DNA from 2 places in the Vibrio sp. 2033 genome. Region 2 is predicted to be linked to the other one. Evidence: riboswitches for the same ligand, from Rfam matches in the RefSeq annotation. Region 2 holds a riboswitch; the other holds the start of a gene.
The links. Region 2 has a riboswitch for lysine ahead of lysC (lysine-sensitive aspartokinase 3). Riboswitches for the same ligand answer to the same signal wherever they lie in the genome.

Region 1: it holds a riboswitch for lysine, as region 2 does, so the genes downstream of both, tet(35) (tetracycline efflux Na+/H+ antiporter family transporter Tet(35)) here and lysC (lysine-sensitive aspartokinase 3) in region 2, are expected to answer to the same signal.

What each region holds. Positions count from the first base shown of each region.
Region 1 is NZ_JAWOVC010000001.1:548,513-560,866, forward strand. It holds gene hisG (ATP phosphoribosyltransferase) at 1-406, opposite strand, end outside; His leader region at 460-597, opposite strand; gene R7P74_RS02455 (sigma-54 interaction domain-containing protein) at 967-1,920, shown strand; gene tet(35) (tetracycline efflux Na+/H+ antiporter family transporter Tet(35)) at 2,259-3,860, opposite strand; lysine riboswitch at 3,970-4,152, opposite strand; gene R7P74_RS02465 (H-NS family histone-like protein) at 4,735-5,142, shown strand; gene R7P74_RS02470 (inosine/guanosine kinase) at 5,270-6,574, opposite strand; gene R7P74_RS02475 (hypothetical protein) at 6,692-6,961, opposite strand; gene mnmA (tRNA 2-thiouridine(34) synthase MnmA) at 7,150-8,274, shown strand; gene hflD (high frequency lysogenization protein HflD) at 8,285-8,902, shown strand; gene purB (adenylosuccinate lyase) at 9,056-10,426, shown strand; gene R7P74_RS02495 (DUF3833 domain-containing protein) at 10,560-11,093, opposite strand; gene R7P74_RS02500 (chalcone isomerase family protein) at 11,093-11,686, opposite strand; gene R7P74_RS02505 (DUF2878 domain-containing protein) at 11,646-12,158, opposite strand; gene R7P74_RS02510 (SAM-dependent methyltransferase) at 12,165-12,354, opposite strand, start outside.
Region 2 is NZ_JAWOVC010000017.1:4,043-16,396, reverse strand. It holds gene R7P74_RS18855 (single-stranded DNA-binding protein) at 1-464, opposite strand, end outside; gene R7P74_RS18850 (LuxR C-terminal-related transcriptional regulator) at 742-1,386, shown strand; gene galU (UTP--glucose-1-phosphate uridylyltransferase GalU) at 1,546-2,418, shown strand; gene uvrA (excinuclease ABC subunit UvrA) at 2,568-5,390, shown strand; gene R7P74_RS18835 (PglL family O-oligosaccharyltransferase) at 5,458-7,239, shown strand; gene R7P74_RS18830 (pyridoxal-phosphate-dependent aminotransferase family protein) at 7,299-8,420, opposite strand; lysine riboswitch at 8,641-8,819, shown strand; gene lysC (lysine-sensitive aspartokinase 3) at 8,921-10,273, shown strand; gene metH (methionine synthase) at 10,360-12,354, opposite strand, start outside.

The DNA of each region.
Region 1 (12,354 bases), on a different contig from region 2:
CTTTTAGAAGTTGAGGATACGTTGTAGCAATACGCTTGCCAGCTAAGTCTTGTGGACCGTTGTACTCTTCGTCCTTGTCGATTGCGATAGATAAACGACAGCCACCAAAATCAAGTCGACGAAGCTGAACAAACTCGCAGGGTTCACCTAATGCTTTGCGGTCAAGGCGAACTTCTTCTAGTTCATTTTCGCCAATAAAGCCAAGGTCAACCACGCCATCCATAATTAAACCTGGGATGTCGTCGTCACGAACCAAGAGTAAATCAATTGGCATATTTTCAGAATGGACAACTAAACGCTCGCCCATTACGTTGAACTTTACGCCGCACTGTTTTAGTAGAGCTTGACTCTCTTTGCTAAGACGACCTTTTTTCTGAATTGCGATTCTTAAACGTTGTGTTTGCATTGCTTTGTCCCTATGCAAGATTTTGATATCTAAGTATTTTTCAAACTAATAAAACTAAAAAACCCTCGGGAGATTGAAGTCTCCCGAGGGTTTAAAATCTGCTTTTACTTTGATTTTACCTCCGGGAGTTTCCTGCCTCCCGGGTATGCGTACATCGCCCGAAAGACTAAATTGGGTGATGATGGTGATGAATGTTCATTACAAAATTACGCATACTTATTTAAGGCTCTTTTTGAGTTGCTTTGTTAGTAACCACACTAACTAAGGATTCTATATTTTTCAATACTCAATTGAATATTTTCTAAATATTTTTCACAAGACATTGATTTAAATGAAATTAAATTCTTTTCCATATTGAATACTCTGGTGGAAAGAACACCTCCAATCAGCTCTACTCTGACGAAGAAAGCGAAGAATAGTATGAATATTCACCAAAACAACTATTTAGACCGTACCCAACCCATTAATTGACATTTTTCTCAATAAAGAGACAGCAACTCACGTTTGAGACAAGTCATTCAAAACTATTATTAGAGCGGGGCAAAAAATAGTGATTAACAATGAAACTGCGTAACGGTAGTAATAAACAAGCTGTAGATTTCGACGATACGGCACTATACCCGTTGATCGGCAATAGTGCCTGTATCCAAGAACTTCGTACTGCAATACAAAAGTACGCTCAATGTGATGCTGAAGTCCTCATTCAGGGTGAAACTGGTGTTGGGAAAGGTCTTTGCGCTCGCCTTATTCATCAATTGTCGAACAGACACTCAGCACCTTTTGTGGAAGTCAACTGTGGAGCCATTCCAAGTGGTCTTATTGCATCCGAGCTTTTCGGCCATGAAAAAGGAGCATTTACAGGCGCAATCTCAGAGCGTATAGGTTTTATTCAAAAGGCACATAAAGGCACCCTATTTCTTGATGAAATTGGTGACATGCCACCAGACCTACAAATCCACCTCCTTCACTTTTTGGAGAGTAAGCAAATCCATAAAGTCGGAGCGGATAAATTCATTGACGTGGACTGTAGGGTCATTGCAGCAAGCCACGTGGATTTGAAAAATGAGGTCGTACAAGGAGGATTTCGTGAAGATCTATTCTATCGGCTTAATATATTGCCATTAACTATCCCTCCACTGAGAAAGCGTGGAAAAGACATTATTATTTTATCTGAACACTTCCTAGCAGATCTGTCTCATGGTCAGGTACAAAAAATGTCTGATAAGGTAAAAGCCAAGCTCCTCAAACATCGTTGGCCAGGCAACGTAAGAGAACTGCGTAATGTCATCCAACGAGCAATTGTCATGTGTGAAGATCACACGCTTCTCGTCGCTGACTTGGGCCTTGATAACAATGAGAGGCAATTGCTCCCTTCTGTGGACCAAATTGATCTCGACTACCTACTGCAAGCTATCGAAGAAAATAAACACAATATGAGTGCGGCTGCACGTCATCTCGGCATTTCAAGAACAACGCTTTATCGATTAATAAAGAAATACAACTTAAATGTTTAAATACTGTATAGGTGTAACGTAACACTGTGTAACAGGTAACTCTTTAGATATCATTTAGTTAACTCTGCATCGCAACCATGCGTATTTTGCTGTATTAAAAATCAAAAGCTTAAAATGGGCATAGTCTTTGCTTCATAGTCTTTGCTTAGAACTAAGAAGAAGATGGATTGCTTTTCCATTACAGCCCATCAAGGAGAGCTCGGTACACAAACAATTCGCTCTTAACACGAGACTTTTATCCCCAAAAACGCGATTGCCCCCCTCACCTAAGTCGCGTTAAAAAAAAGCTCCGCTAAATTAGCGGAGCTTCCCTCTGTAACGAATCTATTCAAAACAACTTACGCACTCTGGCAAGACGCTATTTTAGACTTTGAAAGCCATGACAAAATAGCGCAAACGATAACGAATGTTATCGACGCTGCAATGAACGAAAACGCAATTGAAGCAGTCATACCAAGGGCAATAAAGCCGACGCATGAAACAAGCGCGACTGATAATGCATAAGGTAACTGTGTTGATACGTGGTCAATGTGGTTACAACGTGCCCCCGTCGATGACAGGATAGTCGTATCTGAGATTGGTGAACAATGGTCACCGAATACCGCACCAGCTAAAACCGCACTCAGCATCGGTAGCATTAGCGCTACGTCTGTTGCGCCAGCCATGTCTCCAGCGATTGGAAGCATGATGCCGAACGTACCCCATGAAGTACCTGTTGAGAACGCCATCAGGCCAGACAACAAGAATAGGATAACTGGGAGCCAATGAGGGTTAATATTGCCCTGCGCCATTGTCGAAAGGTAAGTACCTGTCTTCATATCACCGATAACAGAACCAATGGTCCAGGCAAATACTAAGATTAGAATCGCACCAAACATAGACTTAGCACCAATCCAAAGTGTACGTGCGATCTCAGCCATTGGTAGACCTTGCTTCACAACAGTAAACAGTGCAACTGCTAAGCCAAGCAAGCTACCGTAGATTAGTGATGTACCTACATCTGTATTTTCAAAAGCACCAAGAAGCGCAAACTCCTTACCATCAGCAGCCAATGCTTGGCCACCCGTGTAAAGCATTGAAGCGATAGTCGCGATAATCAGCGTCACGATAGGAAATATCAAATCTGACACTTTACCCTTTTCACTTTCACGGATATCTAGCTCTTCATTTAGGTCATGCGCTTCTTGCGAGTCATTTTCTTTGTCTTTATCAAAGCCACGACCTTGCGATGCAGAGATCTCATGCTCACGCATTTTACCAATATCAAGACCAAACCACGCAACAGCGAACACCATTAGCAGCGCAAAAACGGCGTAGAAGTTCATTGGGATAAGACGAACATATGCGCCAAGAGCCGAATACTCTGTGATCCCATGTGAGACTAAGATTCCGCCAATAATAGTAATAATGTAAGCACCCCAGCTAGAAGCAGGCATAATTACACACATTGGAGCAGCGGTTGAGTCTAGAATGTACGCAAGCTTAGCGCGAGACACATAAAAGCGATCGGTTACTGGGCGAGAGATCGCACCAACAGCAAGGCTATTAAAGTAATCATCGACAAAAATGAATACGCCTAAAAAGGCGGCAAGAAGTTTGGAGCCGCGTTTACTCTTCACTCGAGATTGTGCCCATTCAGCAAAAGCACGAGTACCGCCAGATAGCGTTAATAAAGCTGTTGTCATACCTAATAAGATTAGGAAACCAACAATGCTCATGTTCCAAGTGTTAATTCCGCCATCTTCAATAAAGACAGAAGAAACTTGAGAACTGACGTAACCTGCGGTGTCGCTGATAGACCAGCTATTAAGTAGCACCGCACCTAGCACGATACCTACACCCAAGGAAATTAATACACGTCGAGTCAAAATCGCCAAAGTCAAAGCGACAATAGGTGGCAATAATGAAACAGGAGAACTAGAAAAATCTATTAAATTCATGATCTTCAAAAACCAAAGTTTGGCTAGAGATCTACTGCAGACAAGTCACGTAGCATACGATACGTGCTCATGTTGAACTTAGCGACAGGGAAGCGAACACTCCACCCAACCCTACAGTAGCGCTCCATAGTTTAATGTGAATATATACTATGGCAGTGTTGTTCCTTTCAGATACAACCCCAGCAAGTAACTTTGATGAGTTACTTACTTCGGCAATCTTCGCCTTCCACTATTACTCATTGGCATCACCCCAATAATAGCTACTCTTCGAGACCGCGCCTCTACGGCAACAACAAACAATTAACCACTAACTGTACAAATTAACAACAAATTGTCTGCAATATTGCATCAGGTGGCAGCCATTGTACTTATGATGAGAGTCAATGCAACACATCAAACTAAATTAAACAAATAAATAATGACTGAGATAATTTATAAACCTTGCCTACTTCCATAAGTTTTGTGCAACTGAAATCACATCAATCATGTTATTTATGAAACATTATTACTACCTTAGAAATATCATGGTTTATCTTATATCAATAAATTAAGGATATATGACACACCATTAAAGATGGATGCTTCATATTTTTAAGTAATAACTCAAATTTTTTTATAAAAAACCAAGCTGTCACTCTCTCTATACAATAATGATTGTTGATTTTAGTTCTCATCTAATAATGATTTATTTCGAGTGTAATAATATTAATTGCTTTAAAAAATAGTCAAATTTAAACAAAATCTTGATTTAGCATTTGCACATAAGGAAAAGATAAAGTTAAATATAAGGACTCTTTGTTTATTTATAGATTGGCATTATTTAATCGTAACGATAAAAAGTGCCCAACACATTAACCTTTTAATAGGAATCGTTATGTCAGAGCTGACTAAAACCCTTCTAAATATCCGTAGCCTTCGTGCATTTTCTCGTGAGCTGACTCTAGAACAATTGGAAGAAGCTCTAGATAAACTCACTACTGTCGTAGATGAGCGTCGTGAAGCAGAAGAAGCAGAACGCGCAGCACAAGCAGAGCAAGAAGCTAAGCTTGCAGAGATTGCTGAGAAAATCGCTCAAGACGGTATTGACGTAGAAGCACTTATTACTGCGCTATCTGGCGAAACTAAGACGAAAGGCAAAGCGAAGCGCGCACCTCGCCCTGCTAAATACAAATACACAGATTCAAACGGTAATGAGAAAACTTGGACTGGCCAAGGTCGTACACCTTCGGCGATTCAAGAGCAACTTGATGCAGGTAAATCTCTGGATGAGTTCCTAATCTAGATCCGTGCTATTTTTAAAAGGCTCCCATAGGGAGCCTTTTTTATTTAAACCATTACAAATAAAAAAGGCACATTTCTTAATGTGCCTTTTACTTTAGTTACAGAATAGTTAATTAAACTGCTTCGTATTAACGTTCCCAGTATGCTTCTTCTAGGCTATCTTCTCGCTCAGGAAGTCCGCGCGACAATCGTGGTGAATGTTGCACGAGAACTTCGTAGCTCGCGCGGTTTGCGTATTTGCAGACTTGAGAAAAAGAAGAGTAAGTTAAATACTCGTTACTGTGCTTGCTTGAATTAGGCACATTTTCTTTATGGTATTTATTTGCTGCCATATCATGAAGAACAGCAGATAACGCGGCATCACCTGCGCCATTTGTATTCTTAATTTTTTCTGGGCCACCCATATATGGCGAGATATGCGAGTACACTTTTATTGGCGTCTCGCATGAGTCTTTTTTCGCCGGACGACTAAATTCATAACGATTAAATTCAGCAATTGACCCTGGAAGTAATGGCAAAGAAGTTTCGCGCTTCGCGCTATCTTCCGTATACCCAGCCATAAATAGACCTACAGGACCCGCCGTGCACAATACTAGATCAGCCCACTCCAATGTTTTGTCAGACGCAGCAAGTGGATCAGATTCCCCTGTCAGAGCTTCTGCTTCATCTTCATTCATCGCAACGACAGAAACGTTATCTCGAATGAATTCTTGCCAATATTTAGGATCATCTTGAATAACAAACTTTGTGCCTAGAGTCAGAACAACAGGCACATCATTCTTTTTCGCGTACTCAATCGCTTTCATTGTTGCTTCCGGCATTGGGTCGCCGTCTTTGCAACGTACTAGATATGACGTCAGTACAAGTGCTGATGCATTTTTAAAGATTTTCTCTGGAATGCTATCAGGATGGAGTTGGTTCATTTGCCCTTCGCTGATAGCAAAAGTACGTTCACCGTCTTCTGTGATAAGAGCAAAGCAACGGCCAATTGCACCATCTACACCTTGTAGGTAGTTCAAATCCATGCGGCTTGATGTATTACAAAGATAACGGTAACCGTAGCTGCCAATCTTAATATCCTGGCTCATCACTCCAAGTAGTGTGGAGCGGTCATCCGCTAGCACGGAGTAGTTATGTAGCGTGTTACCAATTGTACCGCCCGCATACTCATTGGTAATCAAGTTCTCTTCTTTCAGTTGCTGGTATAACTCTTCTGCTCTTTCGTCATCGATAACCAGAGAGTGACCTTTACTCAGACCGTACTTTTCAATCACATCCGTTGTAACTTTTGCTTCAATATCAACCAAGGTTTGGTCAATACCAATGATGTGAGTGCGCGTCATCTTCTTGCTTTCTTGTGCTTGGCTCACCAGCGGGTCACGAGCATGAACAGGAAAATAGTGCTTCGATTTGCGTTGTCCAGGAAATTTCATATTGTCAGTCTGAGTAAGGGGATGAAAAGGAGAGCGGATTCTATACCGCTAATAATAAAGCAGCAATAAAAGCGATTATAGCAAACGTTTGCTGACTACTTTTTTCTTTTAGGTGGCTTATTCACCTTCCATAAAGCTGAGATCTGGTAGTTGCTCAAGGTGCTCGCTATAACGCTTTAGGTTGAACTCACCTTCATTCTTCATCACATCAAAAATCTCAATTGACATCGCACATGCCATCATCGCAACCGCATCTTCACGTGGTGTGCCAGTCATCATTAAACGCATAAGGGTTTCTTTTACTTTAAGCGGGTTACCATCTTCGAGCTGATTTTCAACAATTTCAATCAACTCACTTTCTTGCATAAATTGGTTTTCTTCTGTCATTTGGTGTTTCCTCTTGGATTTTGGCCAACTATGCCATATATACCTCTTCTATACTTGCGAAATTACTCGTTCGAATCTTTGTTGAAGAAAAATCCAGCGAAACGAATTGTGATTTCGATCTCGGATCTGTCACCGGTCTGTGGATTCTGATAGAATCTGCATCCCGTTTATTTAAGTGGTGTTTAGTAATGTCTGATAACAGTCAAAAGAAAGTCATCGTCGGTATGTCCGGCGGCGTTGATTCATCTGTTTCCGCGTATCTTCTAAAGCAGCAAGGCTACCAAGTAGAAGGCCTTTTCATGAAGAACTGGGAAGAAGATGACAACGAAGAATATTGTACAGCGGCAGAAGATCTTGCTGACGCTCAGGCAGTATGTGACAAGCTAGGCATCCACCTACACACTATCAACTTTGCTGCCGAATACTGGGATAACGTATTTGAGTACTTCCTTGCTGAATACAAAGCTGGCCGTACTCCGAACCCTGACATTCTTTGTAACAAAGAAATCAAGTTCAAAGCATTCCTAGAATTCGCTGATGAAGTACTTGATGCTGATTACATTGCAATGGGCCACTATGTGCGTCGCTCTTTCCCAGAAAACGGTGAAAAACCACAGATGCTACGTGGTCTAGATGGCAACAAAGATCAAAGCTACTTCCTGTACACATTAAGCAACGAGCAAATTGCGCGTAGCCTATTCCCTGTTGGTGACCTAGAGAAGCCAGAAGTACGCCGCATCGCGGAAGAGCAAGATCTAATCACGGCGAAGAAGAAAGACTCTACGGGTATTTGTTTCATCGGCGAACGCAAGTTTACAGAATTCCTAGGTCGCTACCTTCCAGCTCAACCAGGCAACATCGAAACACCTGAAGGCGAAGTGATTGGTCAACACCAAGGCCTGATGTACCACACACTTGGTCAGCGTAAAGGTCTACACATCGGTGGCCGTAAAGGCGGCGGTGGTAACGAGGACCCATGGTTCGTTGGTGAGAAAGATCTAGAACGTAACGTTTTGATTGCTGTTCAAGGTAAAGACCATCCAATGTTGAAATCAGAAGGTCTACTTGCATCACAACTTCATTGGGTAGATCGTGAGCCAATTCGCGATGTTATGAAGTGCACAGTGAAAACTCGTTACCGTCAGGAAGATATTCCTTGTACAATCATCCCTATCGATGATGAAAACATTAAAGTTATCTTTGACGAGCCACAAATTGCTGTAACTCCAGGTCAATCAGCAGTGTTCTACAAAGGTGACGTGTGCCTAGGTGGCGGCATCATCGAGCAACGCATTAAATATTCTCAAGCTTAGGAGTCGTTACGTGGCGAATACACTTTATGACCGTACTATCGCTTTCGCTGGGATTTGCCAAGCTGTTGCTTTAGTTCAACAGGTAGCGAGAAACGGACATTGTGATCAAGATGCTTTTGAAACATCAATCAACGCTATTTTGAGCACGAACCCTGCTAACACAGTTGGCGTATTCGGTCGCGAAGCCGATCTAAAGCTCGGCCTAGAATGCTTGGTTAAAGGGATTGATAGCACACCATCAGGCAGTGAAATTACTCGTTACATTATTAGTTTAATGGCGTTAGAGCGTAAGTTAAGCTCTCGTAACGATGCTATGTCTCAGCTTGGTGATCGTATTCAAATGGCCAAGCGTCAGTCAGAGCACTTTGAGCTACTAGACGATCAAATGATCAGCAATTTAGCGAGCATCTATCTGGATGTCGTTAGCCCTATTGGCCCACGCATTCAAGTAACAGGCACGCCATCTGTACTGCAGCAGACGGCAAGCCAACACAAAGTTCGTGCGCTGTTGTTATCTGGCATTCGTAGTGCAGTTCTTTGGCGTCAAGTTGGTGGTAAGCGTCGCCACCTAATCTTCGGGCGCAAGAAGATGGTAGAGCAAGCACAAATCCTTCTTGCTCGTCTGTAGTAAAATATCAAATAAGCAGCTCGCGTTTATCGCGAGCTCATTTTTTTCGACTAAAACAAATCTCGCGCAAACGTTTGCGCAATATTCGTGACAATTGCCACAGTTATTGGTATAAAGCTCACGAAATTTAGAAACCCAATTCAGGAGAACATCATGGAACTGTCAGCATTGACTGCTGTTTCACCAGTAGACGGCCGTTACGGAAGCAAGACAATTGCGTTACGCGAAATTTTCAGTGAATACGGTCTACTAAAGTACCGTACTATCGTTGAAATCCGCTGGCTACAAAAGCTTGCTGCTACTGCTGAAATTGCAGAAGTGCCAGCGTTTAGCGCAGAAGCAAACCAATTCCTAGACGACCTTGCTGCAAACTTCTCTGAAGAAGATGCACGCCGTATCAAAGAGATCGAGCGTACAACTAACCACGACGTAAAAGCGGTTGAGTACTTCCTAAAAGAGAAAGTAGCAGACGTTCCTGAACTGCACGCAGTAAACGAGTTCTTCCACTTCGCATGTACTTCTGAAGACATCAACAACACATCACACGCTCTAATGCTTAAAGAAGCTCGTGAGAACGTGATTCTTCCAGAAATCCGTAACCTAATCGACGCTATCAAAACACTAGCAGAGGAATACCGCGACATTCCTCTTCTATCTCGTACACACGGTCAGCCTGCTTCTCCATCTACTATGGGTAAAGAAATGGCAAACGTGGCGTACCGTATGGAGCGTCAATTCAAGCAAATCGAAAACGTTGAGATCCTAGCGAAAATCAACGGTGCAGTAGGTAACTACAATGCACACCTTTCTGCTTACCCAGAGCTAGATTGGCACAAGTTCTCTGAAGAATTCATCACAGAGTCTCTAGGCGTAACTTGGAACCCTTACACAACTCAAATCGAACCGCACGATTACATCGCTGAGCTGTTCGACGCTATCGCTCGTTTCAACACTATCCTGATTGACTTCGACCGTGACGTTTGGGGTTACATTGCACTAGGCCACTTCAAGCAAAAAACTATTGCTGGTGAGATCGGTTCTTCAACAATGCCTCACAAAGTTAACCCAATCGACTTTGAAAACTCAGAAGGTAACCTAGGTCTTGCGAACGCTGTATTCGGCCACCTAGCACAGAAACTGCCTATCTCTCGTTGGCAACGTGACCTAACTGACTCAACGGTTCTACGTAACCTTGGTGTTGGTGTTGGCTACGCTATCATCGCTTACACTTCTACGCTTAAAGGCATCAGCAAGCTAGAAGTAAACCGTGAAGCGCTTCTTGCTGAACTAGACAAGAACTGGGAAGTACTAGCAGAGCCAGTACAAACGGTAATGCGTCGTTACGGCATCGAGAAGCCATACGAGAAGCTAAAAGAGCTAACTCGTGGTAAGCGTGTTGACGGCGAAGCAATGCGTAACTTCATCGACGGTCTTGAGCTTCCTGAGCACGAGAAAGCACGTCTGAAAGAGATGACACCAGCGAACTATATCGGTCAAGCAATCGAGCTGACAGATAAGCTGTAATCCTCCTGTAACGACCAGATACCTAAAAGGTTGACGCGAAAGCGTCAACCTTTTTTAGTTAGGAGAGTTAGGTCGGGAGAAAATAATTTTAGTTATATGGCATGGATTATTAATTGAAGATCAGCCCCATTTGTTATGGCTGCTTTTGGAAGAACAAGGTTATTGTTCCTACTTCCACACCAAACTTTTTTATTTTCGTTAGATTGAAAACGTGTCTGTCATCCTGACGATAAAGCCAATCATCAAAAGCAACCGTCACTGATGAATCCTCCATTTGTAGCTCAAAGTCATATTGCCACTGTAACGCATTGCCCTGCTCTTCCCCTGTTGCTACACCTATAATATCGTCTGCCTTACCTTCATAACGACCGTCTTCTAATCTAGTGATAACCCAAATTCGCTGGTCCACCTCTCCGTCATCAAACACGAAGTCTTCCACCAGCGTCAGCGTATCACCCGCTACAGTACCCACTATATCGACTTCAAAGCGACGCGTTTGCTGTCCGGTATAATCTTGCACCATCCCCCACGCCTTTATGTCGCCTTCGAAATAACCGAATACGTCAAAAGTCGGTGTAGAAGAGCGGTAATTATCAATGTCTGCGGAACATGCCGAAAGAAAAACAGCTGCCACTAAAGTCGCTGATTTAAAAATTCGTTTAAACACTATCTAACCTGCCCTATCAATTGTTTTCGGAGTTTCGGAAATTCTGTGTTGGGTGATAACCATATAGCCAAAAATGCATCGTTCATTCGTTCGTCTTCAATGATACCAACGTTCTTTACTTGCACGTCCCCAACCTGCTTATAAAAAAGCTGACCAGATTTTCCATCTGTTAGATAAGTAAGCTCGTCACCTTTTTGAATATCAGGAAACATACGATCGAGCTCGCTAATCCAATCTTTTCGATATGAGTCAGTAAAACCCAATTTCGCCCACTGCTCATCCGTCACATCAAGCAGCTGTTGCTTACTGATGTCTCTCTTGTAATTAATTTCCAATGCAAGGGGATGTGGCGATACGTCATCGCTTACGATGAACTTTCCATCAGGCGCTTTTAATCTTGAGTGATAAATATCGAAGATGAACCAAGTAAGTTGGGCTTCTCCAACAGTTTTCCACCCCTTCCAATTCGCAATGTTGCTGGCAGCTTCGCTATTTCCAACAGGTTGAGCTTGCAGAGCAAAAGAGCCAGTTACTATTACCAACGCAAGCAACCTAGTCAGTCTCTGAGTTAAAACTCTCTTCAAGCTTTTCATTTCCGTACACCTTGAGTATCAAGAGCATCATGACGCACCATTCGACAAACAACATTGCCAGTGTAGCGCCAGTGCTAAATCCAAATTCAACGGCTTGGAGCTTATAGCCAGCAAAGTAGCTCACTGTTCCTCCGAGTCCGCCTACTATTGATACGTAGGTTTTTGGGAAACGGTACAAAATTGACTTAAGTTGATAGGCATACCAAGAAAACAAAACCCACAAGCATAATAACCAGACTGGCAGCCATGGGGTTGGAAAGACAAAGACCGAGAGTTGTTGATTGAGCGTATCAAGCACGAGCCCGCTCGTGACGATAACACCAATACTTTTGAGCGAAGATGCATCGCTTTTCAGACAATATAGTAGGGTTGCCAAAGTAAGGAATAACGTGACCCATTGCCATTGATAGGTTCCAAGCACCGCTGCAAACCAGCAGAGTTGGAACCATGTCGAAGCAAGAAATACCTTCATAACGAACTACGGGCGTTGAAACGTCATGTGAACTGCACTGATCGTGCGAGCCAAAAAGCCACCTTCACAGTAGCTCAAATAGTAGCGCCACATACGCACAAAGCGGTCGTCGTAGCCAAACGAGCGCACTTCATTCTCTGCTCGATTAAAACGAAGGTGCCATTCGTTCAGCGTCTTGGCGTAGTCCAAACCAATA
Region 2 (12,354 bases):
TGTGGTTGCTGTTGCTGAGGCGCATTGTACTGCTGCTGAGCTGGCTGTTGAGGCTGACCCCATCCACCTTGTTGCTGCTGTTGACCGCCCATAGGTGCACCGCCACCTTGAGCACGACCGCCAAGCATTTGCATCACACCATTGAAGCCTTGAACAACGACTTCAGTTGAGTAGCGATCTTGACCACTTTGATCTTGCCATTTGCGAGTTTGCAGTTGCCCTTCAATGTAAACTTGAGAGCCTTTACGCAAGTACTCACCTGCTACTTCCGCAAGTTTGCCGAACAACACAACACGGTGCCATTCCGTTTTTTCGCGCTGTTCGCCAGTCGCTTTATCACGCCATGAATCAGAAGTCGCAATAGTAATGTTTGCTACTGCACCGCCATTCGGCATGTAACGAATTTCAGGGTCGTTACCTAGATTCCCCACCAAAATAACTTTGTTAATTCCACGGCTGGCCATGATGTGCTCCGTTTCACTCTGGATATATAAAATTTTAGCGCATTAGAATAGCACGCTTTAATGTTTTGATTAAAGTCTAATACCATTGTGATCTATTGAGTCATGCTCTAGAACCCAAATCGTATTTCAACTTACGTGTGTAGCATTTTTGATTCGCGTTGCAGACATCGTTTCGTGAAGCTTTGAATTCGAACGCATTTATTCAGTAAAGCGATGGTTATGGCCTCTCTTTAGTGCCAGTTTATGGCTTCTATTGAACCCAGGGAGATTGGAACACGTGAGAAAGTCGGCTTACGCAAGAAAGCTATTTCTGATCAGTATGGAAGATAATGCGCAAAAAAAAGTGGCGGCACTCGAAAAGTACATTGATATGAGCATCCCGGTGATTTCAACCGAAGCACTCATGGAAGCCAAGCCACAACACCGTAATAAAATTCTACTGATCGACTTCAGTGAACATAAATCACTTGTTCAATCGATCAAAAACTTGCCTCTTGTATGGAAAAACTTTGAAACCGTTGTCTTCAACGTGCCTAAAAGACTAACCACGGATGAACTTCTTTCATTTGGTCAATTAAAAGGTGTGTTTTATTCTGAAGATACGCTAGAGCAAATTGGAGAAGGGTTAAAAGGCATTGTTAACGGTCAAAACTGGCTGCCGCGTAATGTAACCAGTCAACTTTTACACTATTACCGCAATGTCATTAATACTCATACTGCACCAGCTACGGTAGACCTAACCATTCGTGAGCTACAAGTACTGCGTTGCCTACAAGCTGGCGCCTCGAACAGTCAGATGGCCGAGGAGTTATTCGTCAGTGAATTCACCATCAAATCGCACTTGTATCAGATATTCAAAAAGCTATCCGTAAAGAACCGAGTACAGGCAATCGCGTGGGCAGACCAAAACTTAATGTCGTGATGCAATGTGAGCGGCTCTGATAACTGAAATGACGAGTCGCTCATCTTTTTTCCGCACCGAGTCTCACATTTTTTCCTACTTTATTCATGATTCATTGATACCTCTCGTGTTAAAGTTATGCGCAGATTCTTGATAAAAACGAGATAGGATATTCCCCCAATGATAAAAAAATGTCTGTTCCCTGCTGCAGGCTATGGCACACGCTTCCTACCGGCAACGAAATCTATGCCAAAGGAGATGATGCCAGTCGTGAATAAACCGCTTATTGAATACGGTGTCGAAGAAGCAATCCAAGCTGGTATGAACGGCATGTGTATTGTGACAGGTCGTGGCAAGCACTCGATCATGGACCACTTTGATAAGAACTACGAACTGGAACATCAGATTAGCGGTACCAACAAAGAAGAGCTGTTGGTAGATATCCGTGAAATCATTGAATCTGCAAACTTCACTTACATACGTCAACGCGAAATGAAAGGCTTGGGCCACGCGATTCTAACTGGACGAGAATTGGTAGGTGATGAGCCATTTGCTGTTGTTCTTGCTGATGACCTTTGTGTGAACGAGCAAGAGGGCGTACTGGCTCAGATGGTGGCACTATTTAAGCAGTTCCGCTGTTCTATCGTTGCAGTGCAAGAAGTACCAGCCGAAGAAACACACAAATACGGCGTTATCTCTGGTGAAATGATCAAAGACGACATCTATCGCGTAGACGACATGGTAGAAAAACCAGAGAAAGGCACGGCGCCTAGCAACCTTGCTATCATTGGCCGCTACATCCTGACTCCCGATATTTTTGAACTGATCGAAAACACCGAACCTGGTAAAGGTGGTGAAATTCAAATCACTGACGCGCTGCTGAAGCAAGCAAAAGCGGGCTGTGTGTTGGCTTACAAATTCAAGGGCAAACGCTTTGACTGTGGTAGCGTTGAAGGTTACATCGAAGCAACTAACTATTGTTTTGAAAACCTGTATCTAAAAGATGAAAAAACCTCTGAGCTAGGTAAGCACGCAACACAAAAAGCTGTATAAAGCATCGTCGTAGTACGAAATTACTGTATCGAAAGCCCAGCACAACGCTGGGCTTTTTACTTTACTGTTTTTTTATCCAGTAATTTTCTTTGCACATTTCTCACACTATGTAATACTTGCCCCACTTGGTTATACATAGAGCAAAAACGATGGATAAAATAGAAGTTCGCGGTGCCCGAACCCATAACCTTAAAGACATTAATCTTACAATCCCTCGCGATAAACTGATTGTCATTACTGGACTAAGTGGCTCCGGTAAATCCTCTCTCGCTTTCGATACATTGTATGCAGAAGGCCAACGACGCTACGTAGAGTCTCTCTCTGCCTACGCTCGTCAGTTTTTGTCTCTGATGGAAAAACCCGATGTCGACCACATTGAAGGGTTATCACCTGCGATTTCTATTGAACAGAAATCTACCTCTCATAACCCGCGTTCAACCGTCGGTACAATTACCGAAGTCTACGACTACTTACGTCTATTGTATGCTCGTGTGGGCGAACCCCGCTGTCCAACGCACCATGCCCCTCTTGCTGCGCAAACCATCAGTCAAATGGTGGACAAAGTCCTAGAGATGCCGGAAGGCAGCAAAATGATGCTATTGGCACCTATTGTCAAAGAACGTAAAGGTGAGCATGTTAAAACGCTTGAGAACTTAGCGGCTCAAGGCTTTATTCGTGCGCGTATTGATGGAGAAACTTGCGATCTTTCCGATCCTCCAACCCTTGAGCTACATAAAAAGCACACCATTGAAGTGGTGGTAGACCGCTTTAAAGTTCGTCCAGACTTACAACAGCGCTTGGCCGAATCTTTCGAGACCACGCTCGAATTATCAGGCGGAATTGCGGTTGTCGCGCCAATGGATGGCGACGGTGAAGAGATTATTTTCTCCGCCAACTTCGCTTGTCCACAATGTGGTTACAGCATGCAAGAGTTAGAGCCGCGACTTTTCTCATTCAACAACCCTGCTGGTGCATGTGGCACTTGTGATGGCTTGGGTGTTCAACAATACTTCGATCCAAGCCGAGTCATTCAAGATGATTCATTAAGCTTGGCACAAGGTGCGATTCGCGGTTGGGATCAAAAGAACTACTACTACTTCCAAATGCTCACCTCATTGGCCGATCATTATGGTTTTGACCTCCATGCCCCTTTTAATTCTCTGCCAAAGAAAACGCAAGATGTCATTCTAAAGGGCTCAGGTCGTACTGAGATTGAGTTTAAATACATCAACGATCGTGGCGATATTCGCGTTAAACGCCATCCATTCGAAGGTATTCTGAATACCCTAGAACGTCGCTATCGTGATACAGAATCCAACTCTGTCCGTGAAGAGCTTGCAAAATACATCTCCACTAAATCTTGTTCAAGCTGTGGCGGTACTCGTCTACGCCTTGAAGCACGTAACGTGTTTATTGCTGATACGACACTACCTGAGATTGTTGAACTCAGCATTGCTGATGCATTGGAATTCTTCCATTCCTTGAAACTGGAAGGTCAACGCGCCCAAATCGCTGAAAAAGTGATGAAGGAAATCAACGACCGTCTGCAATTCTTAGTTAACGTCGGTTTGAACTACCTAAACTTATCACGCAGTGCTGAAACCTTATCAGGCGGTGAAGCTCAACGTATTCGTTTAGCAAGCCAAATTGGTGCAGGTCTTGTTGGTGTCATGTACGTCTTAGATGAACCGTCGATTGGTCTCCACCAGCGTGATAATGAACGCTTATTAAAAACGCTCACTCATTTGCGCGATTTAGGTAATACCGTACTTGTGGTAGAACACGATGAAGATGCGATTCGCTGTGCAGATCATGTCATAGATATTGGTCCTGGTGCTGGCGTACATGGTGGTAATGTTGTTGCGGAAGGCACCATGGAAGAGATAGTCGCGAATCCGAATTCTCTGACAGGTCAGTACTTAAGTGGTGTTAAAGAAATCGCAGTACCGAAAGATCGCACGCCGCGAGATCCGAAAAAAACGGTTGAGCTATTAGGCGCAACAGGTAATAACCTTAAAAACGTTAACCTTTCAATTCCCGTTGGGTTATTCAGCTGTATTACAGGAGTATCTGGCTCAGGTAAATCAACGCTGATTAATGATACTTTCTTTAAAATTGCGCATACCCAACTTAACGGAGCGACAACGGCTCAGCCTTCACCTTATAAATCGATTAAAGGTCTAGAGCACTTCGATAAAGTCATCGATATCGATCAAAGCCCAATTGGCCGTACACCTCGCTCTAACCCTGCAACCTATACGGGGATCTTTACACCAATCCGTGAACTGTTTGCAGGCACACAGGAGTCGCGTTCTCGCGGTTACAAACCGGGCCGTTTTAGTTTTAACGTACGCGGTGGTCGTTGTGAGGCCTGTCAGGGTGACGGTGTTATCAAAGTAGAAATGCACTTCCTACCAGATGTTTATGTGCCATGTGATGTGTGTAAAGGTAAACGCTACAACCGTGAAACGCTCGAAGTACGTTACAAAGGTAAAACTATTGATGAAGTGCTAGAAATGACGGTCGAAGATGCACGCACCTTCTTCGATCCAGTTCCTGCCATCGCTCGCAAACTACAAACACTGATGGATGTGGGTTTGTCGTACATACGATTGGGTCAAGCGGCAACAACACTCTCCGGTGGTGAAGCACAGCGTGTGAAACTGGCGCGAGAGCTATCCAAACGTGATACAGGAAAAACCTTGTACATTTTGGATGAACCAACAACCGGCTTGCACTTCCATGATATCCAGCAGTTGCTCACTGTACTGCACAGACTTCGCGACCACGGAAACACTGTCGTGGTGATCGAGCATAACCTGGACGTCATTAAGACTGCGGACTGGATTATCGATCTTGGTCCTGAAGGGGGTCAAGGTGGCGGCGAGATAATCGCTCAAGGCACTCCGGAAGATGTGTCGCAAATCGAGGGTTCGCACACAGCTCACTTCCTCAAGCCTATGTTGAAGTAGAAAAAACAGGTAAAGTATCGAGACCAGCAAGTGCTGGTCTTTTTTCATTCAAAACAACGCAATAACTATGGCTACTATACATGTAAGTGGAACAAAGCTTTCTCCCGAAAAAGTACAGGTTCCCCTCAATCGCAAGTTTCTCATTGCCTTGGCAACACTATTTGTGTTGGCAATGCACTTTTTCATGCCCAACCCCGGCGGTTCGGGGCTTTCGCTTTCGTTCAATGCGACAACTTGGATTGCTTTTAGCTTTGCATTAGGCATTGGGTGTTACCAACTAGCGAATAATCGAGTGCTACGTTACTCAAAACTAACCATCGGCTTGTTCATTAGTGCTCTTATCATGACAGTGCCCATTCTGTACCCAAATGCGAATAGCAGCTTGGCAGCCAATAAGCTCATAGGCCTGTGGTGTGGTGTCCTGTTCTTTATTGTTTTACAACAATTTCATTTCAGTAATAAACATCGCCAACGCCTATTATGGTTCATTGTCCTTGCGGTTGTTATCGAAGCCATTTTTGGTCTGACACAATATCTGTATCTCAAACCAGGCAATCCGTTTGGTTACGACACGGTGGCCAATCGTCCTTATGGTATTTTCCAACAGCCCAATGTAATGGCCAGTTTTCTTGCGACAGGGTTGGTGATTGCCAGCTATTTACTTGCACGTCAGCCCTACAAATACGATCGTAAGTTAAGCGATGTTTACCTTCTCTATGCCGTACCAGTTTTAACTTTACCACTAATTGTGGCGTTGGCTTCACGCACTGGTTGGTTAGCCTCGGTCATCGCCGTGTTGTTGGTCATTCCATACATGTACCGCTTTGCAACCAAAGGGCGCTTTATCCGCTGGGTTGTGTCACTTGTAAGTGGGCTCTTACTCTCTGTCGTTGTCATGCATCTTGCCTTTCCTGATGGAGGTAGGTTAGCCGCAGAAAAAGTAAATATGGAGTCTCCTCGAGCGTATACTTTTCCGCAAACATTAGACATGGTGATTGAAAAGCCTTTTACTGGTTATGGATATGGCAAGTTTGAATCTGAGTACATGCTGTATACGGCTCGTCAACATGCCCTAAATGAGAATTACCCAGCAGGTTTGCCAGCCATGGATCATCCGCATAACGAGCTGCTTTACTGGGGAGTAGAAGGTGGCTTGCTGCCAATACTCGGCATCTTCTTAGCGATGGCACTGGTACTGTATCGAATCTATCAAGCCAAACGCGGAACTCGTCTTGCGTTGCTGGCCTTGTTTATACCTATCGTATTGCACTCGCAACTGGAATACCCTTTCTACCACTCTCTCGTGCATTGGTTGATCTTCGTTATCCTACTGTACTGGGTCGATCAGCGCGTCTCTCGTTATCGACAAGTCGGCTTTAGTAATGTGACCAAAAGCTTGCTGCGTGTTTTTAGTTTGGTACTTCCCGTTGCGTTTACGTTTTACATGGTAAGCGCATTACATACGAACTATGTATTGACGAAGTTTGAGACCACTAGACCAACTAACCCTGATATTCTGAATCAAGTCAGTAACCCTGTGGTTTGGAAAGACAGGTTTGATTGGGATGTCTATAGCACGTTTTTAAACCTTGGGCTGTACCAACAAGACGCAACCTTGATTCAGCCTTATATCGATTGGTCGCTAAAAATCATCAAAGATAAGCCTCGCCCTGCATTTTATAATAATTTGATTTTGGCCTACCAAGGCTTAGATGACTCAAGTAAAGCGGAGCAAATTAGAGCTGAAGCGCAGTTTTTGTTCCCTAAGATTGATTTCAGTGACGTCAATTACCAACCACCTTCTCAAGCAATCTCTGCCTCACCAGCCCCCACTTCAGGTGCAGAGTAATAAGTACAAAAAAGCGAAGGGATGACCTTCGCTTTTCTTTATCTCATTGCTGTATGATTTTATTCAGTGAGTGACTCTTCTAACGCTTTTAAGCACAGCGCAACGTTTTCAGATCGAGCGCCGTAACCCATTAAGCCAATACGCCACGCTTTACCAGCTAATGCCCCAAGGCCTGCACCAATTTCTAGGTTATAGGTTTCTAGCAAGTGAGCACGAACTTTTGCTTCATCAATTCCTTCAGGCACGTAAATCGCATTTAATTGTGGCAACCGATGGGCTTCGTCCACAACAAATTCAAATCCTAACTTTTGTAAGCCATTTTTGAGTTTTTCATGCATCAGTTGGTGACGAGCCCAAGCGTTTTCTAATCCTTCATTTTTCAGTATCAATAAAGCTTCATGAAGCGCATACAAGCTATTAACTGGCGCCGTATGATGGTAACTACGCTTGCCTTTTCCACTCCAATACCCCAAAACTAAACTCTGATCGAGGAACCAACTCTGTACTGGTGTTGTTCTTGCTTGAATCTTTTCAATCGCGGCAGGAGAAAACGTCACTGGTGAGAGTCCAGGTACACATGACAAACATTTTTGACTGCCAGAGTAAACCGCATCCAGTTGCCATTCATCCACTTTTAACGGCACACCACCAAGTGACGTCACCGCATCAACAATAGATAATGCATTATGCTGTTTCGCCAGCTTACCCAATGCTTGAGCATCACTGACTGCACCAGTTGAGGTTTCCGCATGCACAAAAGCAAGAATTTTTGTATCTGGGTGCTGTTCGAATGCTTGCTCGACTTTATCAATGGAAACAGGCGTCCCCCATTCATCATCGACGATAACAACTTCACCACCAGCACGGACGACATTTTCGCGCATGCGTTCACCAAATACACCATTACGGCAGACGATCACTTTATCGCCTTTCTCGATCAAGTTTACAAAGCAGGTTTCCATCCCTGCACTACCTGGCGCTGAAACCGCAATAGTGAACTCATTGTCAGTTTGAAAGGCATACTTCAATAGCTGCTTGAGCTCATCCATCATACCGATAAACAGAGGATCAAGGTGACCTACAGTAGGACGGCTTAGTGCTTGTAACACTTGAGGATAAATATCAGAAGGACCAGGTCCCATTAAAATACGGTGAGGTGGAATAAAGCTTTGGATCGACATGTCAGCTCCTTGATTATCTTTTATCCTGAGCATTCTAAAAGTTCTATTCAATAACATGGCTCAGGTGTAGGGTTCTTCACCCTAATAGATTTTTCCTCTATCAGCAATTAGCCGTAAGTATGGAGGTCAAACCAGTGTCACAAAATCGTTAATAAAAAACACCATAAAGGTTGAAATATTGATTGACATTAAGGCCTCAAAACCGTTCAATGTTTGAGCTTTATGTAGAAGAGGAGCGCTACCCAGGTAGATGATTTGTGGAACCGCAATTCCAACACCAATCATTGAGGGGGAGTAGTGCCGAGGTAAGTCAAAGTTGCAGGATTTGACTTGTCGGTTGAATTGGGCTGAATCCCATCAACTGTCATCAGCGCAGTCTGATGAAGGGCTTCTGAGGGTAAATTTTTCAAATAGCATTCTAAATACCTCTCTTTTTGCTCTGTTCCTTTTCTCACTAAACATTGGATGTACAATTTTTTAGGAAGTCGTGGGAGAACGCAGTGAGCGCATTTAACGTAGCTAAATTCGGTGGAACCAGTGTTGCCAACTTTGAGGCAATGAGTCGTTGCGCCACCATTATCGAAAACAATCCAAATACTCGCCTAGTCGTGAGCAGCGCTTGCTCTGGCGTCACCAACCTATTGGTAGAACTCGCCAACGGTGTTCAGGATCAAACGCACCGTACTGAGCTACTGCAAAATCTGGCCAACATTCATGACGCCATTTTAACTCAGCTCGAAGACAGCACGAAAACTGCTGCCGAGGTGTATGGCATATTAGATACCGTAACCAGCCTGGCCGAGGCTGCATCTATCCAAGCTAGTGCGAAGTTAACCGATCATTTAGTCGCATGTGGTGAACTCATGTCGACGCACATTCTAACTCAGTTAATGTGTGAGCGAGGCATTCAAGCAGTGCGCTTTGATATCCGCGATGTGCTGCGTACTGATGACAACTTTGGTCGCGCGGAGCCAAACATTGAAGCAATTTCGACGCTTGCGCAAGATAAACTCGTACCACTTTGCCAACAATCCGTTGTTGTTACTCAAGGCTTCATAGGATCTGACGAAGCCGGTAATACAACAACATTAGGTCGAGGGGGCAGCGATTACAGCGCCGCCTTAATTGCTGAGAGCGTTAAAGCGGCAGGGCTAGAAATCTGGACTGATGTTCCGGGTATCTACACAACAGACCCGCGAATTGCACCAAAAGCCTCACCAATTCCTGAGATCAGCTTTAGTGAAGCTTCAGAAATGGCTAACTTTGGCGCTAAAATCCTTCACCCTTCTACGCTAGTACCTGCATTGCGCCACGACATTCCGGTATTTGTAGGGTCATCGAAAGAGCCTGAAAAAGGGGGAACTTGGATTCGCCACCAAGTCGAAAGCTCACCGTTATTCCGTGCGCTAGCTTTGCGTTGTAACCAAACCATGGTAACGCTACGCAGCGCCAATATGTTCCACGCATACGGTTTCTTAGCAAAGGTCTTTGAGATCCTTGCAAAGCATAAGATCTCTGTCGATTTGATCACGACATCTGAAATCAGTGTATCGTTAACACTTGATCAAACTGATACATCTGGTGGCGCGCCGCAGCTGCCGCAAGCTGCACGAGAAGAGTTAGAAGAGTTATGTAAGGTAGAAGTTGAACATGACCTATGCCTCGTTGCTCTCATTGGTAACAACATGAGTGAGAGTAAAGGCTACGCGAAACAGGTTTTTGGCACGCTAGAAGATTTTAACCTACGCATGATTTGTTATGGCGCTAGCCCTCACAACTTATGCTTCTTGCTCCATGAATCGGTATCGAAACAAGCCATACAAAAACTCCACACGGAGTTGTTTGAGAAGTAAGTTCAACTCAATAAAACAAAGGGCTGCGTATCTGCAGCCCTTTGTTGTTTCAATAGTTGTTACATTTGGACGAGGTAAACATCAATTTAACCGTTAATGTTTGGCCCTAACCATTTTTCAGCCTCGATCCTATCCCACCCCTTACGATCGGCGTAACTCTCTAGCTGATCTTCTTGAATCTGTGCGATCGCAAAGTAACGTGAGTCAGGATGAGAGAAATACCAACCAGAGACTGACGCGCCCGGATACATTGCATAGCTGGAGGTTAGAGTCATGCCAATATTCTCTTCCACATTAAGTAGCTCCCAAAGCGGTCCTTTTTCAGTATGCTCAGGGCACGCTGGATAACCTGGTGCAGGGCGAATACCTTGGTATTTTTCACGAATGAGATCATCGTTAGATAAATCTTCATCCGCAGCATAACCCCAAATTTCTTTACGGACACGCTCATGCAAATACTCAGCAAACGCTTCGGCTAGGCGATCCGCCACCGCTTGAATCATAATTGCGTTGTAATCATCTCCCTGTGCTTTGTATTCATCAGCAAGCTCTCGTTCACCAATACCACCAGTGACAGCAAATGCCCCTATCCAATCATGCTTACCCGACTCTTTAGGTGCGATGTAGTCGGATAAACAATAGTTGAATCCTTTTGGTTTCTCGGTCTGTTGTCGCAAGTTACGTAATACTTTCACAACGTCGGTACGAGTTTCATCAGCATAAACTTCAATGTCGTCCCCCACGCTCGCAGCAGGGAATAAGCCACACATTCCACGCGCTTTTAACAGGCCTTCTCGCTCAACTCGATCAAGTATCTCGTTGGCATCTTCGAATAAACGTTTTGCTTCTTCACCAACTTCTTCATGTTGGAAAATTGTTGGATACTTACCCACAAGTGACCAAGTCATAAAGAATGGTGTCCAATCGATGTATTGACGTAATATAGCCACATCAAAATCATCGAAGATATGAATGCCAGGCTTAACAGGCACTGGAGGAGTATAAGCTTCCCAATCGATAGCAACTTTATTCGCTCGAGCAGCTTCTAATGTCACTGGTTTGGTTCTCGGTTTCTTTCGATTATGTTGATCACGTACTCGTTCGTAATCAGCTTCAAGTTTTTCAACAAATTCAGGGCGACGTTCATCTGACAGAAGAGAAGTACATACGCCCACTGCACGTGAGGCGTTGCTCACGTAAACCACTGGATGCTTGTAATTTTGCTCAATCTTAACTGCTGTATGGGCTTTTGACGTTGTTGCGCCACCGATGAGAAGAGGTAAGTTAAAGTCGAGACGCTCCATCTCTTTTGCAACATGCACCATTTCGTCTAATGAAGGCGTGATCAACCCTGATAAACCAATAATATCGACGTTTTCTTCTTGCGCTACTTTTAAGATCTTTTCGCAAGGAACCATGACACCAAGATCAATAATTTCATAATTATTGCACTGCAATACAACGCCAACGATATTTTTCCCGATATCATGTACATCACCTTTGACCGTCGCTAGCAAAATCTTACCGTTTGTTTGTCCCACCTGCTTTTCTGCATTGATGTAGGGCTCCAGATGCGCGACTGCTTGCTTCATCACTCGTGCAGATTTTACGACCTGAGGAAGGAACATTTTACCTTCACCAAACAAGTCTCCGACGACGTTCATCCCATCCATTAGTGGGCCTTCAATCACCTCTAATGGCTTTGAAGCGTTGACACGAGCCTCTTCGGTATCATCAACGATGAACTCAGTTATTCCTTTCACTAACGCGTGCTCTAAACGCTTTTCAACAGGCCAAGTTCTCCACTCAAGTGCAGAGGCATCCTCCTCTTTACCTACCCCTTTGCCTGCATATTCCGCCGCGATATCTAACAATCTCTCAGTGGCGTCATCACGACGGTTAAGAACGACATCTTCCACAGCCTCACGCAATTTTTCAGGCACGTTATCGTAGATTTCTAACTGACCCGCATTCACAATCCCCATATCCATACCATTTTTAAAACAGTGGTAGAGGAACACCGCGTGAATCGCTTCACGTACATAGTTATTGCCACGGAAAGAGAATGAGACGTTAGAAAC